Linked DNA regions of Methylobacterium currus. The protein of the gene in region 1 interacts with the protein of each later gene in a pairwise test. Links are inferred from orthologs where the notes say so. Each region holds a gene or a part of one and is shown in the gene's direction. Other genes may lie near its edges.

Region 1 (5,760 bases):
TCGCGCGCCCATCATTCCATCTGCGTGAAGTCGTAAGCAAAGAATTCGGGAGAGTGCGCAGTGTCGATCGAGGTCAAGATCCCCGATATCGGTGATTTCAAGGACATCCCGATCATCGAGATCCTGGTGAAGGAAGGCGACACGATCGGGGCCGAGGACCCGATCGTGTCGCTCGAATCCGACAAGGCGACGATGGAGGTGCCCTCCCCGTCGGCCGGCGTGGTCGAGAAGATCCTGGTCAAGGTCGGCGACACGGTGAGCGAGGGCAGCGCGGTCCTGCTGCTGAAGGGCGAGAGCGAGGAGAAGGCGCCCGCCGCCGCCGCGGCCGCGACGCCCGCCGCCGGCGCGGCCCCCGCCGCCGACACCGCCGCCCTGATGCCGAAGCAGGAGCCGGACCCGGCCAAGCCCGCCGCCCCGCCGGTGCCGGCCGCCCCGGCCTCCTCCGCGCCGGACTTCTCGAACGTCCATGCCAGCCCCGCCGTGCGGCGCCTCGCCCGCGAGCTCGGCGTCGACCTGACCGGGATCAAGGGCACCGGCGAGAAGGGCCGGATCACCAAGGAGGACGTGAAGGGCTCGCTGGTGCGCTCCGCCGCCCCCGCGGCCTCGGCCGGCGCCGTCGCGCCGACCGGCGGCATGGGCATCCCGGAGATCCCGGCGGTCGACTTCTCGAAGTTCGGCCCGACCGAGGTCAGGCCGCTGCCCCGGATCAAGAAGATCTCCGGCCCGCACCTGCACCGCGCCTGGCTCAACGTTCCGCTCGTCACCCATTCGGACGAGTCGGACATCACCGACACCGACGCCTACCGCAAGGAGCTCGACACCGCCGGCAAGGACAAGGGCTACCGCGTTACCCTGCTGTCGTTCCTGATCAAGGCCTCGGTCTCGGCCCTGCGCCAGTTCCCGGAGTTCAACGCGTCGCTGAACCCCGAGAAGGACGCGCTGATCCTGAAGAAATATTACAACATCGGCGTCGCCGTCGACACGCCGGACGGCCTCGTCGTCCCGGTGGTCAAGGATGCCGACCGCAAGGGCATCGTCGAGATCAGCCAGGAGCTGGGCTCGCTGTCGAAGAAGGCCCGTGACGGCAAGCTCGGCAGCGGCGACATGCAGGGCGCCACCTTCACGATCTCGTCGCTGGGCGGCATCGGCGGCACCGGCTTCACGCCCCTCGTCAACGCCCCCGAGGTCGCGATCCTGGGCGTCGTCCGCTCCAAGATGGCGCCGGTCTGGAACGGCAGCGAGTTCAAGCCGCGGCTGATGCTGCCGCTCTCGGTCTCCTACGACCACCGCGTGATCGACGGCGCGCTCGCGGCGCGCTTCACCCGCCACCTCGCCCACGTCCTCGAGGACGTCCGGCGCCTCGTCGTCTGACGCCGAGACCAGAGTAACGAGGTGATCCGATGAGCAACGAAGTCCGTCTGCCGGACATCGGCGACTTCAAGAACGTTCCGGTGATCGAGGTGCTGGTCAAGGCCGGCGACACGATCGCGGTCGACGAGACCATCGTCGTCCTGGAATCCGACAAGGCGACCATGGACGTGCCCTCCTCCGTGGCCGGCAAGGTCGTGGAGGTGAAGGTCAAGCCCGGCGACACGGTCACGGAAGGCGACCTGCTCCTGGTGCTGGAGGGTGCGGCGGCGACCGGCGCCGCAAAGCCCGAGGTCGCCGAGAAGGCGGCCCCGGCGCAAGGCTCCGCGGCCGGCGGCTCGCCGCTCGCAGCGGGTGCGGGCCAGGCCGGCTACGGCTCGCCGGCCATCGCCGGCGGGTCGGGGGCCTCGCCCGCCCCGGCCCCGAAGGGCGCGGCTCCGGTCTCCGGCGAGGCGATGCGGGCCGAGGTGCTGGTGCTCGGCGCCGGCCCCGGCGGCTACACGGCGGCGTTCCGCGCTGCCGATCTCGGCAAGAAGGTGATCCTGGTCGAGCGCTGGGCGAGCCTCGGCGGGGTGTGCCTCAATGTCGGCTGCATCCCCTCGAAGGCGCTGCTCCACGCCGCCAAGGTGATCGACGAGAGCCAGGCGATGGCCTCGCACGGCATCAGCTTCGCCGCGCCGCAAATCGACATCGACCAGCTCCGCAACTGGAAGGAGGGCGTGGTCAAGCGCCTGACCGGCGGCCTCGGGGGGCTGGCCAAGCAGCGCAAGGTGACGGTGGTGACGGGCACCGCCCGCTTCGTCAGCCCGCACCAGATCGAGGTCGAGCACGAGGGCAAGACGACGGTCGTCGGCTTCGACAACGCGATCATCGCGGCCGGCTCCGAGCCGATCAAGATGCCGTTCATCCCGCATGACGACAAGCGGGTGATCGACTCGACCGGTGCCCTCGAACTCGACGGGGTGCCGAAGCGCCTCCTCGTCATCGGCGGCGGCATCATCGGCCTCGAGATGGCGACGGTCTACCACGCCCTCGGGTCGAAGGTGACCATCGTCGAGCTGATGGACCAGATCATCCCCGGTGCCGACAAGGACATCGTCACGCCGCTCTTCAAGCGGATCTCGAAGCAGTACGAGGCGATCCACCTCAAGGCCAAGGTCACGGCGGTCGAGGCGACCCCCGAGGGCCTCAAGGTGACGTTCGAGGGCGGCTCGGCGCCGGCGACCGACACCTTCGACAAGATCCTGGTCTCGGTCGGCCGCCGCCCCAACGGCAAGCTGATCAACGCCGAGGCCGCCGGCGTCGCGGTGGACGAGCGGGGCTTCATCCCGGTCGACAAGCAGATGCGCACGACCGCGCCGCACATCTTCGCCATCGGCGACGTGGTCGGCCAGCCGATGCTCGCCCACAAGGCGGTGCACGAGGGCAAGGTCGCGGCGGAAGCGGCTGCGGGCAAGAACTCGTTCTTCGACGCCAAGGTGATCCCGTCGGTGGCCTACACCGATCCGGAGGTGGCCTGGGTCGGCCTCTCGGAGAATGAGGCCAAGGCCAAGGGCATCAAGGTCGGCAAGGGCGTCTTCCCGTGGGCGGCGAGCGGGCGCTCGCTGTCGCTCGGGCGCGACGAGGGCCTGACCAAGGTGCTGTTCGACGAGGACTCGAACCGCATCGTCGGCTGCGGCATCGTCGGCCCGTCCGCCGGCGACCTGATCGCCGAAGCGGCGCTCGCCATCGAGATGGGGGCGGATGCCGAGGATATCGGGCTCACCATCCACCCGCATCCGACCCTGTCGGAGACGGTCGGCATGGCGGCGGAAGCCTTCGAGGGCACGATCACCGACCTCTACATGCCGAAGAAGAAGGCGCATTGAGGCGGCAACTTTGGTGTGGGGCGGCTACATTCCCGCCGCCCTACACTGTCTTTAACGAATAGAGCGCGGGACCCCCTCTCCCGAGTGGGAGAGGGGTAAGGGTGAGGGTGGCACGCTTCAGTTTTGATCACGAAGCGTCGTGCTGACAGCGGGACGACCGAGATTTGTCCGGCACCGTCGCCACCCTCACCCCCGACTCCTCTCCCCCTCGGGAGAGGGGAGATTCCGCGCTTCATCTTGCCAGCGATCTTGAGACACAAGCATCAGAGCCCGCGCACCGGGTGATCGGTTTGAGACGCCGCGTCCCGGCATTGACCTTTCACGCTTGAAAACACGCCAAACCTGCCGCCAACCGGCGGGATCGCGACCCAAACCTTGAGCGTTCCCTTCCCGATCGGTGCCCGCGAAGGCGCCGGTCGGGAGACGACCTTGCGCGCCTTAGCGCACCCGCCATCCCGCAACCACATCAGGAGGACACGCCCGTGGACGAGCAACTCGAGAAGGCCGCCCTCGACTACCACCGCTTTCCGACGCCCGGCAAAATCGCCGTGCTGCCGACCAAGGACATGAGCACGCAGCGCGACCTCGCGCTCGCCTACTCGCCGGGCGTCGCCGCCGCCTGCCTCGCCATCGAGAAGGACCCGGCCCAGGCCGCCGAGCTCACCTCCCGCGGCAACCTCGTGGCGGTGATCTCGAACGGCACGGCGGTGCTGGGCCTCGGCAATATCGGCGCGCTCGCCGGCAAGCCGGTGATGGAGGGCAAGGGCTGCCTGTTCCGCAAGTTCGCCGGCATCGACGTGTTCGACATCGAGATCGACGAGACCGATCCGGACAAGCTCGTCGACATCATCGCGAGCCTGGAGCCGACCTTCGGGGGCATCAACCTCGAGGACATCAAGGCGCCGGAATGCTTCGAGATCGAGACCCGCCTGCGCGAGCGGATGAAGATCCCGGTCTTCCATGACGACCAGCACGGCACCGCGATCATCGCCGCCGCCGCGATCCTCAACGGCCTGGAAGTGGTCGGCAAGCGCATCGGCGAGGTCCGCGTCGTCTGCTCGGGCGCCGGCGCGGCGGCCATCGCCTGCCTCAACCTGCTGGTGAGCCTCGGCCTCGACAAGAAGAACGTCCTCGTCACCGACAGCCGCGGCGTGATCTACCAGGGCCGCAACAACCTCGATGCCCAGAAGGCGCAATACGCGCAGGTCACCGAGGCGCGCACGCTGGCCGACGCGGTGCCGGGCGCCGACATCTTCCTCGGCCTCTCGGCTGCCGGCGCGCTGACGCCCGAGATGGTCAAGGGCATGGCCGACAAGCCCCTGATCCTGGCGCTGGCCAACCCCGAGCCGGAGATCCGGCCGGAGGCGGCGAAGGCCGTGCGCCCCGACGCGATCATCGCCACCGGCCGTTCGGACTATCCGAACCAGGTCAACAACGTCCTGTGCTTCCCGTTCATCTTCCGGGGTGCCCTCGATGTCGGCGCGACCACGATCAACGAGGAGATGAAGCTCGCCGCGGTGCGGGCCATCGCCGAGCTGGCCCGGGCCGAGCAATCGGACGTGGTGACGGCGGCCTACGGCACGCAGGACATCGCCTTCGGGCCCGACTACCTGATCCCGCGCCCGTTCGATCCGCGGCTCATCACCAAGGTCGCCCCGGCCGTGGCGCTCGCCGCCACCGAGAGCGGCGTCGCGACGAAGCCGATGCTCGACGTCGAGGCCTATCGCCGCTCGCTGGAGAGCCGCGTCTACACCTCCGGCACGGTGATGCAGCCGGTCTTCGCCGCGGCGAGCGAGGCGGCCCGCGCCCGCGTCGCCTATGCGGAGGGCGAGGACGACCGGGTGCTGCGTGCCGCCCAGGTGGTGGTCGACGAGGGCCTGGCCCGGCCGGTGCTGGTCGGCCGCCGCGAGGTGATCGCCGACAAGATGAAGGCGCTCGGGCTTCGCATCGAGGTCGGCCGCGACGTCGACGTGCAGGATCTCGACGACGAGGCGTTCCAGGCGCAGGCCGCTGAAGGATATTACGCGGCGCGCAAGCGCCACGGCCTGTCGCGCGAGGTGGCCTTGGCGGAAGCGCGGCGCAACCCGACGCTCGTCGGCGCGATGCTGCTGACGCTCGGCCAGGTCGACGGCCTGCTCTGCGGCGGCACCGGTTCCTATCACAGCCACCTGCGCCACGTGCGCGAGGTGATCGGCATGGCGCCGGGGGTGAAGGCGCTCACGGCCATGAGCCTGTTGCAGCTGCCGCGCCACACCCTGTTCATCTGCGACCCCTACATCCACCTCGATCCGGGCGCGGAGGAGCTGGCCGACATGACGCTCTTGGCCGCGGCCGAGATGCGCCGCTTCGGCCAGATTCCGCGGGTCGCCCTGGTCTCGCATTCGAGCTTCGGCACCGCCCGCAATCCCTCGGCCGAGAAGATGCGCGCGGCGCTCTCGCTCATCACCGAGCGGGCGCCGGACCTCGAGGTCGAGGGCGAGATGCAGGCCGACGCGGCCCTGAGCAGGCCGCTGATGGAGCGGGT
Region 2 (5,619 bases), 810 kb from region 1 along the record:
ACAAGCTGATCGAGGCGGAGGGCTTCGAGAAGTTCCTTGACCTGAAGTATACCGGCACCAAGCGCTTCGGCCTCGACGGCTCGGAGGCGATGGTCCCGGCGCTCGAGCAGATCATCAAGCGCGGCGGCGCGCTCGGCGTCACCGACATCGTGCTGGGCATGGCCCACCGCGGCCGCCTCAACGTGCTCGCCAACGTGATGTCGAAGCCGTTCCGGGCGATCTTCCACGAGTTCAAGGGCGGCTCGTCGTCGCCGGCCGAGGTCGAGGGCTCGGGTGACGTGAAGTACCATCTCGGCGCCTCGAGCGACCGGGCCTTCGACGGCAACACCGTCCACCTGTCGCTGACCGCCAACCCGTCGCACCTCGAGATCGTTGATCCGGTGGTGCTCGGCAAGGTGCGCGCCAAGCAGGACCAGACCGGCGACGAGCAGCGCACCACCGTGCTGCCGCTCCTGATCCACGGCGACGCCGCCTTCGCGGGACAGGGCGTGGTGGCGGAGTGCTTCGGCCTGTCGGGCCTGAAGGGCCACCGCACCGGCGGCTCGATCCACTTCATCATCAACAACCAGATCGGCTTCACCACCGATCCGCGCTTCTCGCGCTCCTCGCCCTACCCGTCCGACGTGGCGAAGATGGTCGAGGCGCCGATCTTCCACTGCAACGGCGACGACCCCGAGGCCGTCACCTTCGCGGCCAAGATCGCCACCGAGTACCGGCAGAAGTTCCACAAGCCGGTGGTGATCGACATGCTCTGCTACCGCCGCTTCGGCCACAACGAGGGCGACGAGCCCGCGTTCACCCAGCCGAAGATGTACCAGATCATCCGCAAGCACCCCTCGACCCTCGAGAGCTACGGCAAGCGCCTGATCGAGGGCGGCGTGGTGAGCGAGAAGGAACTCGACGAGCGCAAGGCCGAGTTCCGCGCCACCCTCGACAGCGAGTTCGACATCGCCACCGCCTACAAGGCCAACAAGGCCGACTGGCTCGACGGCCGCTGGTCGGGCCTGAAGGCGGTGCGCGAGGACGAGGACGATCCGCGCCGCGGCCGCACCGGCGTGCCGGCCGACACCCTGCGGGAGATCGGGAAGGCCATCACCACGGTGCCGCAGGACTTCCACCTGCACCGCACCATCCGGCGCTTCCTCGACAACCGCGCCAAGGCGATCGAGACCGGCGAGGGCCTCGACTGGGCGACCGCCGAGGCGCTGGCCTTCGGCTCGCTCCTCACGGAGGGCCACCGGGTCCGCCTGTCGGGCCAGGACGTCGAGCGCGGCACCTTCTCGCAGCGCCACTCGGTGGTGATCGACCAGGAGAACGAGGAGCGCTACACGCCCCTCAACCACATCAAGGACGGCCAGAGCCGCTACGAGGTCATCAACTCGATGCTCTCGGAGGAGGCGGTGCTCGGCTTCGAGTACGGCTACTCGCTGGCCGAGCCGAACTCCCTGGTGCTGTGGGAGGCGCAGTTCGGCGACTTCGCCAACGGCGCGCAGGTCGTGGTCGACCAGTTCATCTCGTCCGGTGAGCGCAAGTGGCTGCGCATGTCGGGCCTGGTGATGCTGCTGCCGCACGGCTACGAGGGCCAGGGGCCGGAGCACTCCTCGGCCCGTCTCGAGCGCTACCTGCAGATGTGCGCCGAGGACAACATGCAGGTCGCCAACTGCACGACGCCCTCGAACTACTTCCACATCCTGCGCCGCCAGCTGAAGCGGGACTTCCGCAAGCCGCTGGTGCTGATGACCCCGAAGTCGCTCCTGCGCCACAAGCGGGCGGTCTCGGCGCTGGCCGACATCGCCGAGGGCTCGACCTTCCACCGGGTGCTGTGGGACGACGCCGAGAAGGCGCAGGACGGCGTGAAGCTGCCTAAGGACGACAAGGTCCGGCGCGTCGTGCTCTGCTCGGGCAAGGTCTATTACGACCTCTTCGAGGAGCGCGAGAAGCGCGGCATCTCCGACGTGTACCTGATGCGCGTCGAGCAGCTCTACCCGTTCCCGCTGAAGTCGCTCGCCACCGAGATCTCGCGCTTCCGCAACGCCGAGGTGGTGTGGTGCCAGGAGGAGCCCAAGAACATGGGCTCGTGGGCCTTCGTCGAGCCCTACCTGGAGTGGGTCCTCAACCAGGCCGGCTCCGCCTCCAAGCGTCCGCGCTACATCGGCCGCCCGGCCTCGGCCTCGACCGCCGTCGGCCTGATGTCGAAGCACCTCGACCAGCTCCAGGCCTTCCTCAACGAGGCCCTGGCGGTCTGATCCCGCGTCACCGGCGCCCCGCGAGGGGCGCCGCCTGATCCTTTTTTTCGGGCGATGCGCATCGCCCCAACCCCGACGGAAGACATGGCCACCGAAATCCGCGTCCCGACGCTCGGCGAGTCCGTGAGCGAGGCCACGATCGGCCGCTGGTTCAAGAAGCCCGGCGACACCGTGAAGGCCGACGAGCCGCTGGTCGAGCTCGAGACCGACAAGGTCACCCTGGAGGTCAATGCCCCGGCCTCGGGCCAGCTCGGCGACATCGTCGCCAAGGACGGCGAGACGGTGGAGCCCGGCGCGCTCCTCGGCTCGATCGTCGAGGGCGGCGCCGGCGCCGGCAACGGCGCGGCCGCCCCGAAGGCCGAGGCTCCCAAGGCCGAGGCCCCGAAGGCCGCCGAGGCGCCCGCCAAGTCCTCCTCCGCCTCCTACGGCAGCCATGGCGACGCCGCCCCGAAGGGTCACGCCTCGGGCGACAACGGCCCGGCCGTCGCGCGCCTGGCCCAGGAATCCGGCGTCGACCCGTCGTCCGTGAAGGGCAGCGGCAAGGACGGCCGCGTCACCAAGGGCGACATGCTCTCGGCGATCTCCTCCGGCGCCTCGTCCCCCGCTCCGGCTCCGGCCCCGCAGGTCGCCCGCGCCCCGTCGGCGCCGGACGATGCCTCCCGCGAGGAGCGGGTGCGGATGACCAAGCTGCGCCAGACCATCGCCCGGCGCCTGAAGGACGCGCAGAACACCGCCGCCATGCTGACGACGTTCAACGACGTCGACATGAGCGCGGTGATGAGCCTGCGCCAGCAGTACAAGGACGTGTTCGAGAAGAAGCACGGCGCCAAGCTCGGCTTCATGGGCTTCTTCACCAAGGCGGTGATCGGCGCCCTGAAGGACGTGCCGGCGGTGAACGCCGAGATCGACGGCCAGGACATCGTCTACAAGAACTACTACCACGTCGGCATCGCGGTCGGCACTGACAAGGGCCTGGTCGTGCCGGTGGTGCGCGACGCCGACCAGATGTCGATCGCCGGGATCGAGAAGGCCATCACCGGCTTCGGCCGCAAGGCCCGCGACGGCAAGCTGTCGATCGAGGACATGCAGGGCGGCACGTTCACGATCACCAACGGCGGCATCTACGGCTCGCTGATGTCGACCCCGATCCTCAACGCGCCGCAATCGGGCATCCTCGGCATGCACCGCATCGAGGAGCGGCCGGTCGTGCGCAACGGCAAGATCGAGGCGCGGCCGATGATGTACCTCGCCCTGTCCTACGATCACCGCATCGTCGACGGGAAGGAGGCCGTGACCTTCCTGGTGCGGGTCAAGGAGGCCCTGGAGGACCCGGCGCGCCTCGTGCTCGACCTCTGAGGCCAACAAACCAGCCCCTTCCCCGCCCGGGGGAGGGGCCTCTCACATCGGGGAGCGGCTGAGATGGACAAGGTCCTGGTGGTCACCGGCGGCAGCCGCGGCATCGGCCGGGCGGTCTGCCTTCGTGCGGCGCGGGCCGGCTGGCGGATCTGCTTCTCCTACGTCGCGGCCAAGGACGCCGCCGACGCCCTGGTGCGGGAGATCGAGGATCTCGGCGGCAAGGCGCTCGCGGTCAGGAGCGACGTCGCGGTCGAGGCCGACATCGCGGCCCTCTTCCAGGCAGCCGACGGCCTCGGGCCGCTCGGCGGGCTCGTCAACAATGCGGGCGTCGTCGACTACGCGGCGCGGGTCGACGAGATGACCTTCGACCGCCTCAACCGGATGATGACCACCAACGTCATCGGCTCGTTCCTGTGCGCCGGCGAGGCGGTGCGGCGGATGTCGACCCGGCACGGCGGGCAAGGCGGCGTCATCGTCAACCTCTCGTCGGTCGCGGCCCGCCTCGGCGCGCCGAACCAGTACGTCGACTACGCCGCCTCGAAGGGGGCCATCGACTCCTTCACCACCGGGCTCGCCGGCGAGGTCGCCGCCGAGGGCATCCGGGTCAACGGCGTCGCCCCCGGCCTGATCGAGACCGAGATCCATGCCAGCGGCGGCCAGCCCGACCGGCTGGCGCGGCTCAGCCCCCTGGTGCCGATGAAGCGCGCCGGCACCGCCGACGAGGTCGCGGCCGCGGTGATGTGGCTCCTCTCGGACGAGGCCTCCTACGCCACCGGCGCGACCCTGACGATCTCGGGCGGCCGCTAGCCGCCCCCCATCCACTCACCCATCGCAGCGGCAGCGCCTCGCGGGCCCGCCGCTCCCAACCTCGCGAGTCCTGAATGTCCTCCTACGATCTCGTCGTCATCGGCACCGGCCCCGGCGGTTACGTCTGCGCGCTCCGCGCCGCCCAGCTCGGCCTGAAGACTGCCGTGGTCGAGAAGCGCCCGACCCATGGCGGCACCTGCCTCAATGTCGGCTGCATCCCCTCGAAGGCCCTGCTGCACGCCTCCGAGGCGTTCGAGGAGGCGACCAAGCACTTCCCGGTGCTGGGCATCACCGTCGGCGAGCCGAAGCTCGATCTGGCGAAGATGATGTCGTTCAAGCAGGAGGGCGTCGACGGCAACACCAAGGGCGTCGCCTTCCTGCTGAAGAAGAACGGCATCGATACCTTCCAGGGCACCGGGCGGCTGGCCGGCGCCGGCCGGGTCGAGGTCACGTCTGAGGATGGCGGCAACCAGATCCTGGAGGCCAAGAACGTCGTGATCGCGACGGGCTCGGACGTCGCCAACCTGCCGGGCGTCACCATCGACGAGGAGGTGGTGGTCTCCTCCACCGGCGCCCTCGACCTGACCAAGGTCCCGGGCAAGCTCGTGGTCATCGGCGCCGGCGTCATCGGCCTCGAGCTCGGGTCGGTCTGGCGGCGGCTGGGCGCCGAGGTGATTGTGGTCGAGTATCTCGACCGGATCCTGCCTGGCATGGACGGCGAGGTCGGCAAGCAGTTCCAGCGCATCCTCTCGAAGCAGGGCATCCAGTTCCGCCTGTCGCAGAAGGTCACGGGCGTCGAGCGCACCGGCAGCGGCGCCAAGGTCACGGTCGAGCCGGCCGCCGGCGGCGCGGCGGAGGTGCTGGAGGCCGACGTGGTGCTCGTGGCGATCGGCCGCGTGCCCTACACCGCGGGCCTCGGCCTGGAGACGGTCGGCATCCAGCTCGACAACAAGGGCCGGATCCTCACCGACGACCGCTACGCCACCAACGTCACCGGCATCTACGCCATCGGCGACGTGATCGCCGGCCCGATGCTCGCCCACAAGGCCGAGGACGAGGGCGTCGCGGTGGCGGAGATCCTGGCCGGCAAGGCCGGTCACGTGAATTACGGCGTGATCCCGAACGTGGTCTACACCACGCCGGAGGTCGCCTCGGTCGGCAAGTCCGAGGAGGAGCTGAAGAAGGACGGGATCGCCTACAACACCGGCAA
Region 3 (5,812 bases), 2.7 Mb from region 1 along the record:
GCCTTGATGCTCGGGAAGGGGCAGACGCCGGCGGAGATCGCCTCCGGGATGCCGGCGAGCTTGAGGGTCAATTCGGTGATGATGCCGAAGGTGCCCTCCGAGCCGACGAGCAGCCGGGTGAGGTCGTAGCCGGCCGAGGTCTTGCGCGCCCGCGGGCTGGTGCGAACGATGTCGCCGTTCGGCATCACGGCCGTGAGCGACAGGACGTTGTCCTTCATCGTGCCGTAGCGCACCGCGTTGGTGCCGGACGCCCGGGTCGCCGCCATGCCGCCCAGCGAGGCGTCGGCGCCCGGATCGATCGGGAAGAACAGGCCCTGGTCGCGCAGGTGCTCGTTCACCGCCTTGCGGGTCACGCCGGGCTGGACCACGCAGTCGAGGTCCTCGGCGTGGACCGCCAGCACCTTGTTCATCCCGCTCATGTCGATCGAGATGCCGCCGAACGGCGCGTTGACGTGGCCCTCGAGCGAGGTGCCGGTGCCGAAGGCGACGACCGGCATCTTGTGGGCGGCGCAGACACGCACGATCGCCTGCACGTCCTCGGTGCTCTGGGCATAGACCACCGCGTCCGGCGGCTGGTTGGCGACCCAGGTCAGGGTGCTGGCATGCTGCTCGCGCACCGCCTGCGAGGTGACGACGCGGTTGCCGAACTGCGCGGTCAGCTCGCGGATGACGGCGTCCACGGTCTCGGGACCAGGGCGCTCGCGCGACGGGGCGGGGCTCGGGGCGTTCATGGCGGGTCTCCCGGACGTTCTCTGGCGACCGGACGGGACCGGCCTTTTGCCGGCCACTCTAGCAGCCGTGTCCCGGCCGGCATATCCGGAGGCCCGGTCACGGAGAAGTGCGCTCCGTGGCTGGCACCTTGCCCCAAGGTGCAAGGCATCCGGGGATGCATCCCTCACCCAAGCGTGGTACGTCCCAGGGCGCCCTTGTCATCCCGCCTGCGCTCACCGGGAGCCCCACAATGGCTGACGACCGTCCCGCCTCGGTCTTCTTCTTCGCGCCGTTCGTGTCGTCCACGATGGCGATCGAGCCGGGCTGGATCGATTACAACGGCCACCTGAACATGGCGTATTACCACGTCCTGTTCGACCGGGCGGTGGACGAGGCGTTCGGCGTCGTCGGCCTCGGGCCCGACTACATGGAGACCGGTCGCGGCACGACCTTCGCGGCCGAGGTCCATGTGCGCTACCGCCGCGAGCTGATCCTGGACGATCCCGTGCGGGTGACGCTGCAGCTCATCGCCTTCGACGAGAAGCGGATCCACTTCTACTCCGAGATCCGCCACGCCACCGAGGGCTGGGTCGCCGCCACCTCCGAGAACCTGTCCCTCCACGTCGATCCGGCGACGCGGCGCGTGGCGCCGTTCCCGGAGGACATCCAGGCCAATCTCTCGGTCATGCTCGGCTCGCATGCCCGGCTGCCGCGGCCCGACGATCTCGGCCGGGTGATCGGCGTCCCGGCCCGCGGCCATGCCCGGCCGGACACCATGGCCTTCGCGGCTGCCGGCGCCCGGGTGAGGCACTGACGGGTCGGCGACCCGTGACGGGTCAGCGACCCGGCACGATGATCGGCGCCGGCGGCGGCGGCAGGCTCTGCTGGCGCTGGATCTGGCCCTGAAGCTGGTTGGTCTCGAACCGGTTCTGCTGCTGGATGCTGCGTGACTCGGCCCGCGATTCGATCGAGCGGTTGATCCCCTCGACGGATTGCTGGGAGCGGTTGGCGGGAACCTGATTCTGCGCCAGCGCCGGGAACGGCATGGCGACGAGCGCCAGGATCAGGAGGCTGTGGGCGCGCATGGGATACCTTTCGAAAACCGATGGCCTGTCCGTGAGGGACGACGCCGAGGTTCCTGCAAGGTTCCGGTGCGAGGGTGCGGTACAAGGGTGCGGTACAAGGGTGCGGTGCTCGGCGAAAGAGGGATGCGCCCACCGCTCTCGACGCCGTTCGCGTTTTGGTCCAGTGATGCGGGCATGACTCGCGACTTCCCGGCCGGGACCGCCCCCACCTCGATCTCCGCCCGCGCCCGCGCTGCGGTGGTGCCCCAGGACGCGCCCTATCTCACGGGGCTCAACCCCGAGCAGCGCCGCGCCGTCGAGGCGACGGAAGGGCCGGTGCTGGTGCTCGCCGGCGCCGGGACCGGCAAGACCCGGGTGCTCACCACCCGCATCGCCCACCTGATCGCCACCGGCCGCGCCCGGCCCTTCGACATCCTGGCGGTGACCTTCACCAACAAGGCCGCCCGGGAGATGAAGGAGCGCATCGGCGCCCTCATCGGCCCGGCCGGGGAGGGGATGCCGTGGCTCGGCACCTTCCACGCCATCGGCACCAAGATCCTGCGCCGCCACGCCGAGCTGGTGGGCCTGCGCTCCGACTTCACGATCCTCGGCACCGACGACCAGCTCCGGCTGCTGAAGCAGGTGATCGCCGCCGCCGACCTCGACGAGAAGCGCTGGCCCGCCCGCAGCCTCGCCGGCACGATCGACGGCTGGAAGAACCGCGGCCTCGGCCCCGAGCAGGTGCCGGCGGGCGAGGCCGGCGCCTTCGGCTTCGGCAAGGGCGGAACGCTCTACGCCGCCTATCAGGAGCGCTTGCGGGCACTGAACGCGGTCGATTTCGGCGACCTGCTGCTGCTCTGCCTTCGGCTGTGGCGCGAGAACCCGGATGTGCTGACCAATTACCAGCAGCGGTTCCGCTACATCCTGGTCGACGAGTATCAGGACACCAACGTCGCCCAGTATCTCTGGCTGCGCCTGCTGGCGCAGGGCCACCGCAACGTCGCCTGCGTCGGCGACGACGACCAGTCGATCTATGGCTGGCGCGGTGCCGAGGTCGACAACATCCTGCGCTTCGAGCACGACTTCCCCGGCGCGCTGGTGGTGCGGCTGGAGAACAACTACCGCTCGACCGGCCACATTCTGGCCGCCGCCTCGGTGCTGATCGCCCATAACGAGGGCCGCCTCGGCAAGACCCTGCGCACCGACAGCCCGGAGGGCGAGAAGGTCACGGTCACCGGCGCCTGGGATTCGGAGGAGGAGGCGCGCCTCGTCTGCGAGGAGATCGAGAGCCTGCAGGCCAAGGGCCACGCGCTGTCGGAGATCGCCGTGCTGGTGCGCATCTCGGCGCAGATGCGCGAGGTCGAGGACCGCTTCGTCCAGCTCGGCCTGCCCTACCGGGTGGTCGGCGGCCCGCGCTTCTACGAGCGGGCCGAGATCCGCGACGCCCTGGCCTACCTGCGCATCGTCGCCAACGGCTCTGACGACCTCGCCTTCGAGCGGATCTTCAACACGCCGAAGCGGGGCTTGGGCGACGCGACGCTCCAGGCGCTGCACGGCCTGGCGCGGCGCGCCAAGGTGCCGCTGCTCCAGGCCGCCCGCATGATGAGCGAGACCGAGGAGCTGAAGCCCAAGCCCCGCTCGACCCTGCGCGCCCTGTGCCAGAGCTTTTCCCGCTGGGCCAAGCTCCTGGAGGACCAGCCGCACACCGAGGTGGCGCAGACGATCCTGGAGGAATCCGGCTACACCGAGATGTGGCAGAAGGAGCGCACCGCCGACGCCGCCGGCCGGCTGGAGAACCTGAAGGAGCTGGTGCGCTCGATGGAGGAGTTCCCGGACCTCGCCGGCTTCCTCGAACACGTCTCTTTGGTCATGGATGCCAACGAGGCCGAGGGCGGCGACCGGGTGAGCCTGATGACGCTCCACGCGGCGAAGGGCCTCGAGTTCGACACCGTCTTTCTTCCCGGCTGGGAGAACGGCCTTTTTCCGAACCAGCGCGCCCTCGACGAGAGCGGTCGGGCGGGGCTGGAGGAGGAGCGGCGCCTCGCCCATGTCGGCCTGACCCGGGCGCGCAAGCGGGCCAAGATCTCCTTCGCGGTCAACCGGCGCATCCACGGCCTGTGGTCCTCGACCGTGCCGAGCCGATTCATCGACGAGCTGCCCGAGGCCAGCGTCGCGGTGCTCGACGCGCCCGCGAGCTTCTCGCAGGGCCCGTCGCGGTTCGACCGGCAGGCGCCGGCCTTCGGCTCGTCCTACTCCACCCCGGGCTGGCAGCGGGCTCAGGCCCAGGCCGCCGCCCAGGACCGGTTCGGCGGGGGCGGGCGCAGTGCGGCGCCCGGCCGGCGCGGGCCGCAGCAGATCGAGGGCACGCTGGTGGCCAAATCCACCGGCACGCCGTCGGCCTTCGAGCCCGGCGCACGCATCTTCCACACCAAATTCGGACCGGGCTCGGTGGCGGCCGTCGACGGCAACAAGCTCACCGTTGACTTCGACAAGGCCGGCCGGAAGATGGTCCTCGACAGCTTCGTCCAGCCGGGCTGAAGCGGTCCCGCGGGCGCCCGTCTGCGGGATCTACGTTCCGTCTGCGGGACCTCGCTCCCGTATGCGGGCCAACCGGGAGCGGCGATCAGGTGGCGAGCTCATCCGGCCAGCCGGTCCTCACGGTCCGCGCCGACGCCGCCCATCCTCCAGCGTCGGCTCACTCCACCTCTGTGTGGTTTTCATCACAATTCGTCGCTCCGTACGATGCCCCTCCGGTTTCGCAGGGGCATGGTGCGGCGCGACAATTGCTCGTTCATCATCGGCTGCTTACCCTGTCGGATGAAACAGGCGGACTTGTCCACCGCCTGCGTCAACCCCGACCGGAACCGTTGCGGCCGATGAGGCTTTGAGTCGTCACAAGACCAAAGGAGATCTGGGACACGAGAGGGCACACGATAATCGGCACCGCAAGTCCAGTGGGAGTGTTGATCCGTGAAGAGACGACGCGCACGACTTGAACTGGTTGATGACCGCCCGATCCGGGTGCACCGCACTCGCTTCGAGGAAGAGCGCAACCCGCCACCGATCCAGCCGATGACGGCCCGCCAGGCCGAGTATCTGGAAGCCCTCGGGTCCCACCCGCAAGTCATCGTTCTCGGCCCCGCCGGCACCGGCAAGACCTACATCGCCGGAACCCGCGCCGCAGACCTGCTGCGCCAGCGCCGCGTCGCCAAGGTGGTGATCACCCGGCCGAACGTGCCCTCCGGCCGATCCCTCGGCTTCTTCCCCGGCAGCCTCGAGGAGAAGATCGCGCCCTGGGTCGCCCCCCTCACCGAGACCATGAAGGAGCGCATGGGCGACGGCGCCTTCGAGATCGCCGTCAAGGCCCGCGAGATCGAGGTCGTCCCCTTCGAGGTGATGCGCGGACGCACCTTCAAGAACTGCCTGGTGATCCTCGACGAGGCCCAGAACACCACCCCGGCCGAGATCAAGATGTTCCTGACCCGGATCGGCGACGACACCCAGGTCATCATCAACGGCGACGTGTCCCAGACCGACCTGCGCGAGACCTCGGGCCTGCGCACCGTGATCCATCTGGTCAAGAGCCGGATGATGCCGATCCCGATCGTCGAGTTCGGCCTGGACGACATCGTGCGCTCAGGGATCTGCGCCGAATGGGTACGGGCCTTCGAGGAGGCGCGGGTCTGAGATCGCGACGCCTGCCCGGCCGGAGGGCCGGGCAGGTCGTTTCAGGCGCGTCACTCCGATCCCGATGGCCGTAGCGTCTGGCCGCCCTCTTCCCGGGCACATCATCGCAACCCCCGAAATCTGCCCTGGCGCCAGCAACCATCGCACGCCCGAACGCTTCCTAGGGTCGACCGCCTCCTTACGCTGACCCAGGACGCATCCATGGCTCATCTCCTCGTCATCGGCGCCAGCCAGGGCATCGGCCTGGAGACCGTCAAGGCCGCGCTTGCCGCGGGGCATCGGGTGCGGGCCTTCGCCCGCTCGGCGGGCAAGATCGCGCTGTCAGACCCGAATCTCGAACGGTTTCCCGG

Evidence for each region.
Region 2: the proteins of lpdA (region 1) and odhB interact in binary tests that used the Escherichia coli proteins (3 or more experiments, as listed by UniProt). The link is inferred for Methylobacterium currus from one-to-one orthologs.
Region 3: the proteins of lpdA (region 1) and DA075_RS27615 interact in binary tests that used the Escherichia coli proteins (3 or more experiments, as listed by UniProt). The link is inferred for Methylobacterium currus from one-to-one orthologs.

What each region holds. Positions count from the first base shown.
Region 1 is NZ_CP028843.1:3,337,479-3,343,238, forward strand. What follows is about bases 851-3,818. They hold lpdA (dihydrolipoyl dehydrogenase), read left to right. Parts: upstream 851-1,400; coding sequence 1,401-3,236; downstream 3,237-3,818. Other genes in these bases: aceF (dihydrolipoyllysine-residue acetyltransferase), read left to right, coding at 851-1,371; DA075_RS15655 (NADP-dependent malic enzyme), read left to right, coding at 3,719-3,818. Also shown: more of aceF, read left to right, coding at 61-850; more of DA075_RS15655, read left to right, coding at 3,819-5,760. UniProt on the Escherichia coli protein: Lipoamide dehydrogenase is a component of the glycine cleavage system as well as of the alpha-ketoacid dehydrogenase complexes.
Region 2 is NZ_CP028843.1:2,530,192-2,535,810, reverse strand. Bases 1,640-4,466 are described here. They hold odhB (2-oxoglutarate dehydrogenase complex dihydrolipoyllysine-residue succinyltransferase), read left to right. Parts: upstream 1,640-2,330; coding sequence 2,331-3,602; downstream 3,603-4,466. Other genes in these bases: DA075_RS12035 (SDR family oxidoreductase), read left to right, coding at 3,666-4,409; DA075_RS12045 (2-oxoglutarate dehydrogenase E1 component), read left to right, coding at 1,640-2,246. Outside these bases: more of DA075_RS12045, read left to right, coding at 1-1,639; lpdA (dihydrolipoyl dehydrogenase), read left to right, coding at 4,484-5,619. UniProt on the Escherichia coli protein: E2 component of the 2-oxoglutarate dehydrogenase (OGDH) complex which catalyzes the second step in the conversion of 2-oxoglutarate to succinyl-CoA and CO(2).
Region 3 is NZ_CP028843.1:6,022,839-6,028,650, reverse strand. What follows is about bases 1,622-4,641. They hold DA075_RS27615 (ATP-dependent helicase), read left to right. Parts: upstream 1,622-1,970; coding sequence 1,971-4,313; downstream 4,314-4,641. Other genes in these bases: DA075_RS27620 (hypothetical protein), read right to left, coding at 1,622-1,796. In the rest of the region: DA075_RS27630 (FAD-binding oxidoreductase), read right to left, coding at 1-731; DA075_RS27625 (thioesterase family protein), read left to right, coding at 962-1,525; more of DA075_RS27620, read right to left, coding at 1,548-1,621; DA075_RS27610 (PhoH family protein), read left to right, coding at 4,746-5,462; DA075_RS27605 (NAD(P)-dependent oxidoreductase), read left to right, coding at 5,664-5,812. UniProt on the Escherichia coli protein: A helicase with DNA-dependent ATPase activity. Unwinds DNA duplexes with 3'-5' polarity. Translocates on single-stranded DNA with 3'-5' polarity. Initiates unwinding more efficiently from a nicked substrate than double-stranded DNA.